2 regions of the Parabacteroides sp. MSK.9.14 genome follow, and region 1 is predicted to be linked to the other one. Evidence: riboswitches for the same ligand, from Rfam matches in the RefSeq annotation. Region 1 holds a riboswitch; the other holds the start of a gene.
What was found. Region 1 has a riboswitch for cobalamin ahead of accC (acetyl-CoA carboxylase biotin carboxylase subunit). Riboswitches for the same ligand answer to the same signal wherever they lie in the genome.
Positions count from the first base shown of each region.

Region 2: another riboswitch for cobalamin. It lies ahead of KTG12_RS16225 (Ig-like domain-containing protein); the one in region 1 lies ahead of accC (acetyl-CoA carboxylase biotin carboxylase subunit).

Region 1 covers NZ_JAHPXO010000025.1:37,179-40,607, reverse strand. The annotation lists gene accC (acetyl-CoA carboxylase biotin carboxylase subunit) at 1-1,503, opposite strand, end outside; cobalamin riboswitch at 1,550-1,756, opposite strand; gene KTG12_RS13770 (acyltransferase) at 1,977-3,065, opposite strand.
Region 2 covers NZ_JAHPXO010000033.1:35,735-39,163, reverse strand. The annotation lists gene KTG12_RS16230 (hypothetical protein) at 1-64, shown strand, start outside; gene KTG12_RS16225 (Ig-like domain-containing protein) at 267-1,787, opposite strand; cobalamin riboswitch at 1,942-2,150, opposite strand; cobalamin riboswitch at 2,255-2,467, shown strand; gene KTG12_RS16220 (TonB-dependent siderophore receptor) at 2,517-3,429, shown strand, end outside.

The sequences.
Region 1 (3,429 bases):
ACCTTTCTGCAACCCGAACTCACGCCAACGGCTGATCGGGCGGTTGTCCGCCGAAGAGCCCGATGCGTTCTCCTCCAGGTTCATCAGGTAATCCATATAAGCAGCGATCATGGCGATATTTTCCGATTCATGCTCGTCTCCGGGGTTCACCGGATGTTGCAGCTCCTCGCCATGCTTTCCGATAAACGATGTATCGTAGGTTCCATGCACAAAATCAGGTATATCCATGATCCGCCTGAGATAGCTGATATTCGTCTTCAGCCCGGTAATCTTGTATTCGTGCAAGACACGCCTCATTCGTTCGATCGCATACTCGCGGCTGGTAGCCCACACGATCAGCTTGCCGATCATCGGGTCATAATAGACCGGAATCTCATAACCTTCATAGACATAGCTGTCGATTCGCACTCCGATCCCGTTCGGTTCGGTCAGCTGGCGGATAATGCCGGGAGATGGCATGAAATTGTTGGCGGTATCTTCGGCACAGATCCGGCATTCGATAGCATGCCCACGCTGGGAGATATCTTCCTGCCGGATATGCAACGGTTCGTTGTCGGCAATACGAAGCTGCTCCTTTACCAAGTCGAGCCCCAACACCTCTTCGGTAATCGGATGCTCCACCTGCAAACGGGTGTTCATTTCGAGAAAATAAAAATTACGGTGTTTATCAACCAGGAACTCGATCGTCCCGGCACCGGAATAGTCGACGGCCTTAGCAGCCGCAACCGCCTTCTCGCCCATCTCTTTCCGCAGTTCCGGCGTAATGAACGGCGACGGACTTTCCTCGACAATTTTCTGGTTACGGCGTTGCACAGAGCATTCGCGTTCGCAGAGATGGACCACATTCCCGTAATTGTCGCCTAAAATCTGGAACTCGATATGATGTGGTCCCTCCACGTACTTTTCCAGATAAACTGTATCGTCACCAAAAGAAGAGAGCGACTCCGAGCGAGCGGCGTTGTAAGCCTCTTCCACCTCTTCTTCCTTATGGATCAGACGCATTCCCTTTCCACCGCCTCCCATCGAGGCTTTCAGCATGACCGGGAAACCGATCTCCCGGCAGACCCGGCATGCTTCTCCAACATCCTGCAAAGGCTGCTGCGTGCCAGGAACGACCGGCACGCCGGCGTCTATCATCCGCTTGCGGGCGGATATTTTATCTCCCATCGCCTCCATCGTTTCTGCCGACGGGCCGATAAAGACGATTCCTTCTTCTTTGCACCGGCGGGCAAAATCCGCATTCTCGGACAGGAAACCATATCCGGGATGAATCGCATCCACCTTGTGTTGCTTGGCTGCTCGGATGATCTTTTCGATATTCAGGTAACTATCTTTTGATGCTGCCGGTCCTATCAAGACCGCATCGTCGGCATAAAGGACATGACGTGCCGTCCGATCTGCTTCCGAAAAAACAGCCACCGACCGTATCCCCATTTCGCGACAGGAGCGCATAACCCTCACAGCTATCTCGCCCCGATTCGCAATCAGAACTTTTCTTATCATATTTATTGTATTTATGTTTCGCATCCATAGCCTAACCCACGAGGATATGAACCTTATAATGAACGGCAGGTCTTCTGACTGACTCCCATCCTGAAGCCTTCCCGACTTAATTATAACAAGTCAGTGGCGAAAGTAGTTCCAAGATGTTAAAACGGAGCTTCACAGCAGCGGGACTGTCCGGGATTTACACCCGATTCCCTTTTAATCCATATTCCCGAACGGGAAATACAGAACCGATTCGGTGGCAAATGTAAACTTTTTTTCTGATACGCTCTATTTCGACCGCCAAAATTCGGTACGGACACACGAAATATTCTGTAATCAATGGCAGCAATTACAAAATCAGCGACAGCAATTATATAATCACTGCCACTGATTACAGAATTGCTATCGCTGATTTTAGAATAAATGAAGGGATAACGATCTTTTTACCCCTTACAAAGTGAAAATCGAAAGTAACAAACGAATATATTCTACCCGACGATCCATTTGCCGCCCGGAATGAGCGAAATAACCTTGGTTGTCACGAAGCAGCAAATGAACGTGCATGTCGCAATCGCAGGAATGGCGGCAACAGTCGGTAACGGCAAGACGGACTTGAACACCGCCACCCACAGACCGAGCCAAAAGATATGCATCAGATACATCCCATAGCTGAGTTTAGAGAGTTCCAATACGAAGCGCGGAGTTTCGGGAAGTTCAATACAACTGAACATCAGGAACGTGCCGGCCGTAAGCAACACACAGTTGATGGTGCAGAAAGCCCACCCTATTTCCAGCACGGGCGTGGGGAGTATTTCTCCGGGAACGGCCTGAACATAGAACGAATATATGGTAATAGCTGCACCAATGAGCATCGAAACAATTCCGATAATAAAACGTTTGGAACGGTTCCAGGTCAGATGGACATGTATATAATGTGCGAGCACAAGATAGCCTAAGTAACCGGAGAAATACCACAGCATATGGTATTCGTTCCAAAAGCACTGTCCCCACACTTCTCCGAACCAACGGTTCAGATATGGCATACAGGTCGACAAGAGAAACAACCCGATAAAGAAACGTTCTTCTTTGACCGTCACTCTGCTCAACCAGGGCGAGATGATAGGAATAAACAGGTAAATGCTGATCAAGGGATACATAAACCATAGATGCCCGGCCAGCGTCGGGAAGTTCAGAAATATCCGCGACAGATCCTTGATCGAGGTCGCTCCATCAATCTGTCCCCACAACATCGGCAGAGTACTGTAGAGTATCATGAATATGAAAAACGGTGGTAGAATGCGGATACAACGCCGACGATAGAACTGCCACATGGTCTGCCCTTCCTTCATCGGCGCAAGAAGAAAAGCGGAGACTATTATAAACAACGGCACGGCCATACGCGAAAACCCATCGTATATGGACACCCATAGCCGGTCTGACTCATTTGCCAGAAAGGCTTGCGGTCCCACCATGTCCGTCGAACCGGGGGCACCGTAAAAGTTTTCACTGGCGTGGACGACCATAACAAGGAAACATGCGAACACGCGTACATAATCCAAAAAAACTATACGTTTCATTTTTTTGCTTAATTACTATATTAATAAGAGATTTAATTCTTTAGGCGAAGCATGCATTCATGGCGGAAATCTTCGTAATTTTCCTGATACTGCTTAATTGGCGGTAAAGATAGGAAAAAAGCCGGAAATCCTCTCAAACAGATTTGAACAACCAGGGCAACCGCACCAAAACCCGGAAATCGCATGAAATATACCAAAGAAAAAACAGAGCCTTTTTCTCTAAAAACGGCTATAAAATAGGTAAAACCGGGTGGTTTTGATTGTCCGGCAAGGCACTTTTGTTGCCGGACATCCCCATGTTGCCCCCTCTTACACCCGGATGTACCGACCCTCTACACCCGGATGTTAAGGATGGCAACATGGG
Region 2 (3,429 bases), on a different contig from region 1:
AGTCGAGGCTGCAGGAGGTAAGAAAAAAGACTGGATCATTGAAGTTGTCAGTTTAGAAAAATAACATACAATACAAGAAATACGATAAAAATCAGAGGAGATTGTATCTAAAAGCCATAAGTTTTTAGATACAATCTCCTCTGATACGTTCAATAATTATAATTCATTAGATTATACTATTCATACATTTCTCTTTTTCAAAAGAAGTGTTTGAGATACCGGCTTCTTGCCGAATATAACGAATTGATAACTTTTATGCCATAGGTTTAATCGTTCTCCATGACGCGGATCATGTCGAAGTAGAAACCGCCTGCGACTTCGGCACCCTTTTCGACCGTGCCGGTGGCGATGTCGTAGATGTAGATGACAGCGTTTGCATCAGCTTCAGTGTTCACGCCGATGTAAGCCTTACCGTTGAAGATGACGCTGCGTTGTGAGAATCGTCCTCCGCTATAGGCAATCTCCTTACCGTTGTAGGCGAGGCGTGTGCGCTGGCCGGTGGCGAGGTCGACGATAGAGTAGTAGTGGCTGTAGCTGTCGATCTTCGTGCCTGAAGCATCGTTACGTCCGTAAACAAGAGCCTTGCCGTTTCCGAGGTATTGAGCGGTCATCAGTTTGCCATCGGCATCCGGGTAACCATTGTAAGAGGCGTCAAACTCATATTCACCGGCATTGATACGAAGCAGAAGTCCGCGTTCGATATCTTCATCGGCAAAAGCGGCGAGGTAAAGGTTACCGGCTTCGTCATACATCACGCAGTTTTGCATCAACTCGCCGTAAGCACTACCGGCCATTTCGCTGTGGACAGGGGAAACAAGGTTTTGTTCCACTTCCATTGTTTCCGGAGCGATCACGGCAGTACGGAAGTTCGGTTCGTTTTTACTATCCATCGAGTTTGTCCCTTGCGTTTTTCCGTAATAGAAATAGAACAGTTTGTTGTCAGCCTGACGGTAAGTCAGGATACCGGATGATGTCAGTTTGCTATAACCTTCCGGAACAGAGATGTTCAACTCGCCTTCATCGATAATAGACATGTCGGCCGTGTTCAGTTTTGTCCAAATCACACCCGTCTTTTTACCGTTGGCAGACATAATCAGCAGGGTGTTGTCGTCCAACCAAGCATGGGTATAAGAACGTACTTTATAAACATTTCCCTTGAACGGACAATCTTTGATCACGACAACTTTGTTATCCTTGATTTGATACTTCACAAAGCGGTTCTCGTCCGACGGAATCTGGTAATAGTACTTGCCTTTTGAGATACATTCCATCGCATAATCGTTCAGCTCCGTACCTTCGCCCGTAATGGTGATTACCCCCATATCGGCAGTCAGCTTGCTGATGCTGTTGACCACGGTCGTATTCTTGGAACTCATGCCGCCATGTTTGCCTACGGTCAGGAAGAGGTCGAAGTGGTATTTGCTTTCGTCAAACGCAGGTGTTTCTTTTGTCACCGTGACGTTGCAAGTGGCTGTGAAACCGCCATCGTCCGTCTTAGCGGTGATTGTCGCCGTTCCTTCGGCAACCGCCGTAACGACACCTTTATCTACGGTGGCTACGCTTTCATCCGAGCTGCTCCATGTCACCGTCGCGACTGTGGCGTTAGACGGGACTACGGCAGCCGTCAACGTGCCAGTCGTTCCTTCTTTCAATTCCAATGTCTCCGGACCGACCGAGACACCGGTCACCGGGACTACTTCCACTTTGTCGTCGTCATCGCAAGCCGTGAACGCAAAGGAAGTCAGGGCTACCATGAACGCAAACAATGCAAATTTGATTTTTTTCATTTCTCTTTGTTTTTAGTTATTCAAATATTAATAATTACATATTATCCGGTATCGAATCGCTTACAGAGAATGTACACATGGAGAAATGATGTCTCTATACAAGGATAAAGAATGGCATGGCTCGATGTTTTGTTGCTCTATTCCCCGAAAGCATTAAAACGATGTTGTTTTTGGCAGGTCTTCTGACTTATTCCGCCTTTGAATGCCTTCCCATCCGGCTTGCGGACAGTGGCTTGTAGCATATTCAAAGAGTTTGGTGTGGAACTTACAGCAGCGGGTCTGTCCGGGATTTGCACCCGGTTCCCTTTTTAACACCTCCCCGTAACGAACGGGTATCGTGGAACCAAAAACTTGTGCAAAATTACGTTCCCCGCTTGATTTGACAAGGGGTTAAGGCTTGTATTATGGAAAAATACCTATAAGTAGGTATTTTACTACTACAGAGAACATCCAATCTATAAATTTTATAATTTTGCACCGTTTTTGGTGAAACGCCGGCTTCCTGCCGGTGTTTAAAAGGGAATCCGGTGGAAAGCCGGAGCAGTTCCCCGCTACTGTATGGTCCGTTTCGCAAGAAATCAAAAAGACCTGCATGCCACTGTTCCTCAATATCATACCGGGAATGGGAAGGCGTCTGATAGGATCGAGCCAGGAAACCTGCCAAATGCACATAGATAACTTTTGCTTCCGGGGTAAGAGGCATCTTTATTTATTTTTATTTATAGCTATATGAAATCGAAATTTTTTACTGTGGGCATGTTATGCCTGGGAGTAAGTAGTGCCTTTGCGCAAGATTTGTCCAAAGACACGTTGAGATTGGATGAGGTTGTCATCACTAGCCAGTATGTCAAACCGACCGAAGTCGGCAGGTTACCGGTACCTTTGTCGCAGGCTCCACTTTCCGTGTCCCGGATGTCAGCCCCGATGATTTCCGACCTTTCTTTGAATTCATTGATCGATGTTGCCCGTAACGTCACGGGAGTCCGCCCGAACAATTCGTATGGCGGCTTCCAGTCGTTCTACATTCGTGGTTTCAACACGTTTGTGGTAGTGACAGACGGAATCCGCGACGAACGTCATAACTTATATGCTTCAGCCCCCAATACAACCTTAGCTTCGATCGAAAGCATCGAGATACTGAAAGGAGCGGCATCCGTCATGTACGGGCATTCGGCACTCGGCGGGGTCATCAGCCTCGTACACAAGCAACCGACATCTGTTCCGCGAGTAAATGCGCAAATGAGTATAGGCAGCTGGGGGCGCTATTCGATCCAGGGAGGTGCCGGCGGCAACATTGCCCGGGGCGTCAATTTCAGGACAGACTTCTCCATGAGCGGAGGTGAAGGATGGAGACACACGAACGATCGGGCCTACAATGCCTATTTCGCCTTGAACTTCCGCCTTAGCGATTATGACAAACTGAACTTTTCCGTCAGTGCGAAAAACGACCGTTACGGGACGGATACCGGACAACCTCATGTCGACAAGGATATTTATGATGCAGACGGATCGGTGGTTTACCGGCCGGGCGATCTTCCGGAAGATTTCGACCGCCGTACACGCTACAATGACCCCTTGGACCATCTTGCAGACAAGGACCTGACTGTGTCTGCCAAATGGACGCACCAGTTCACCAACCCGG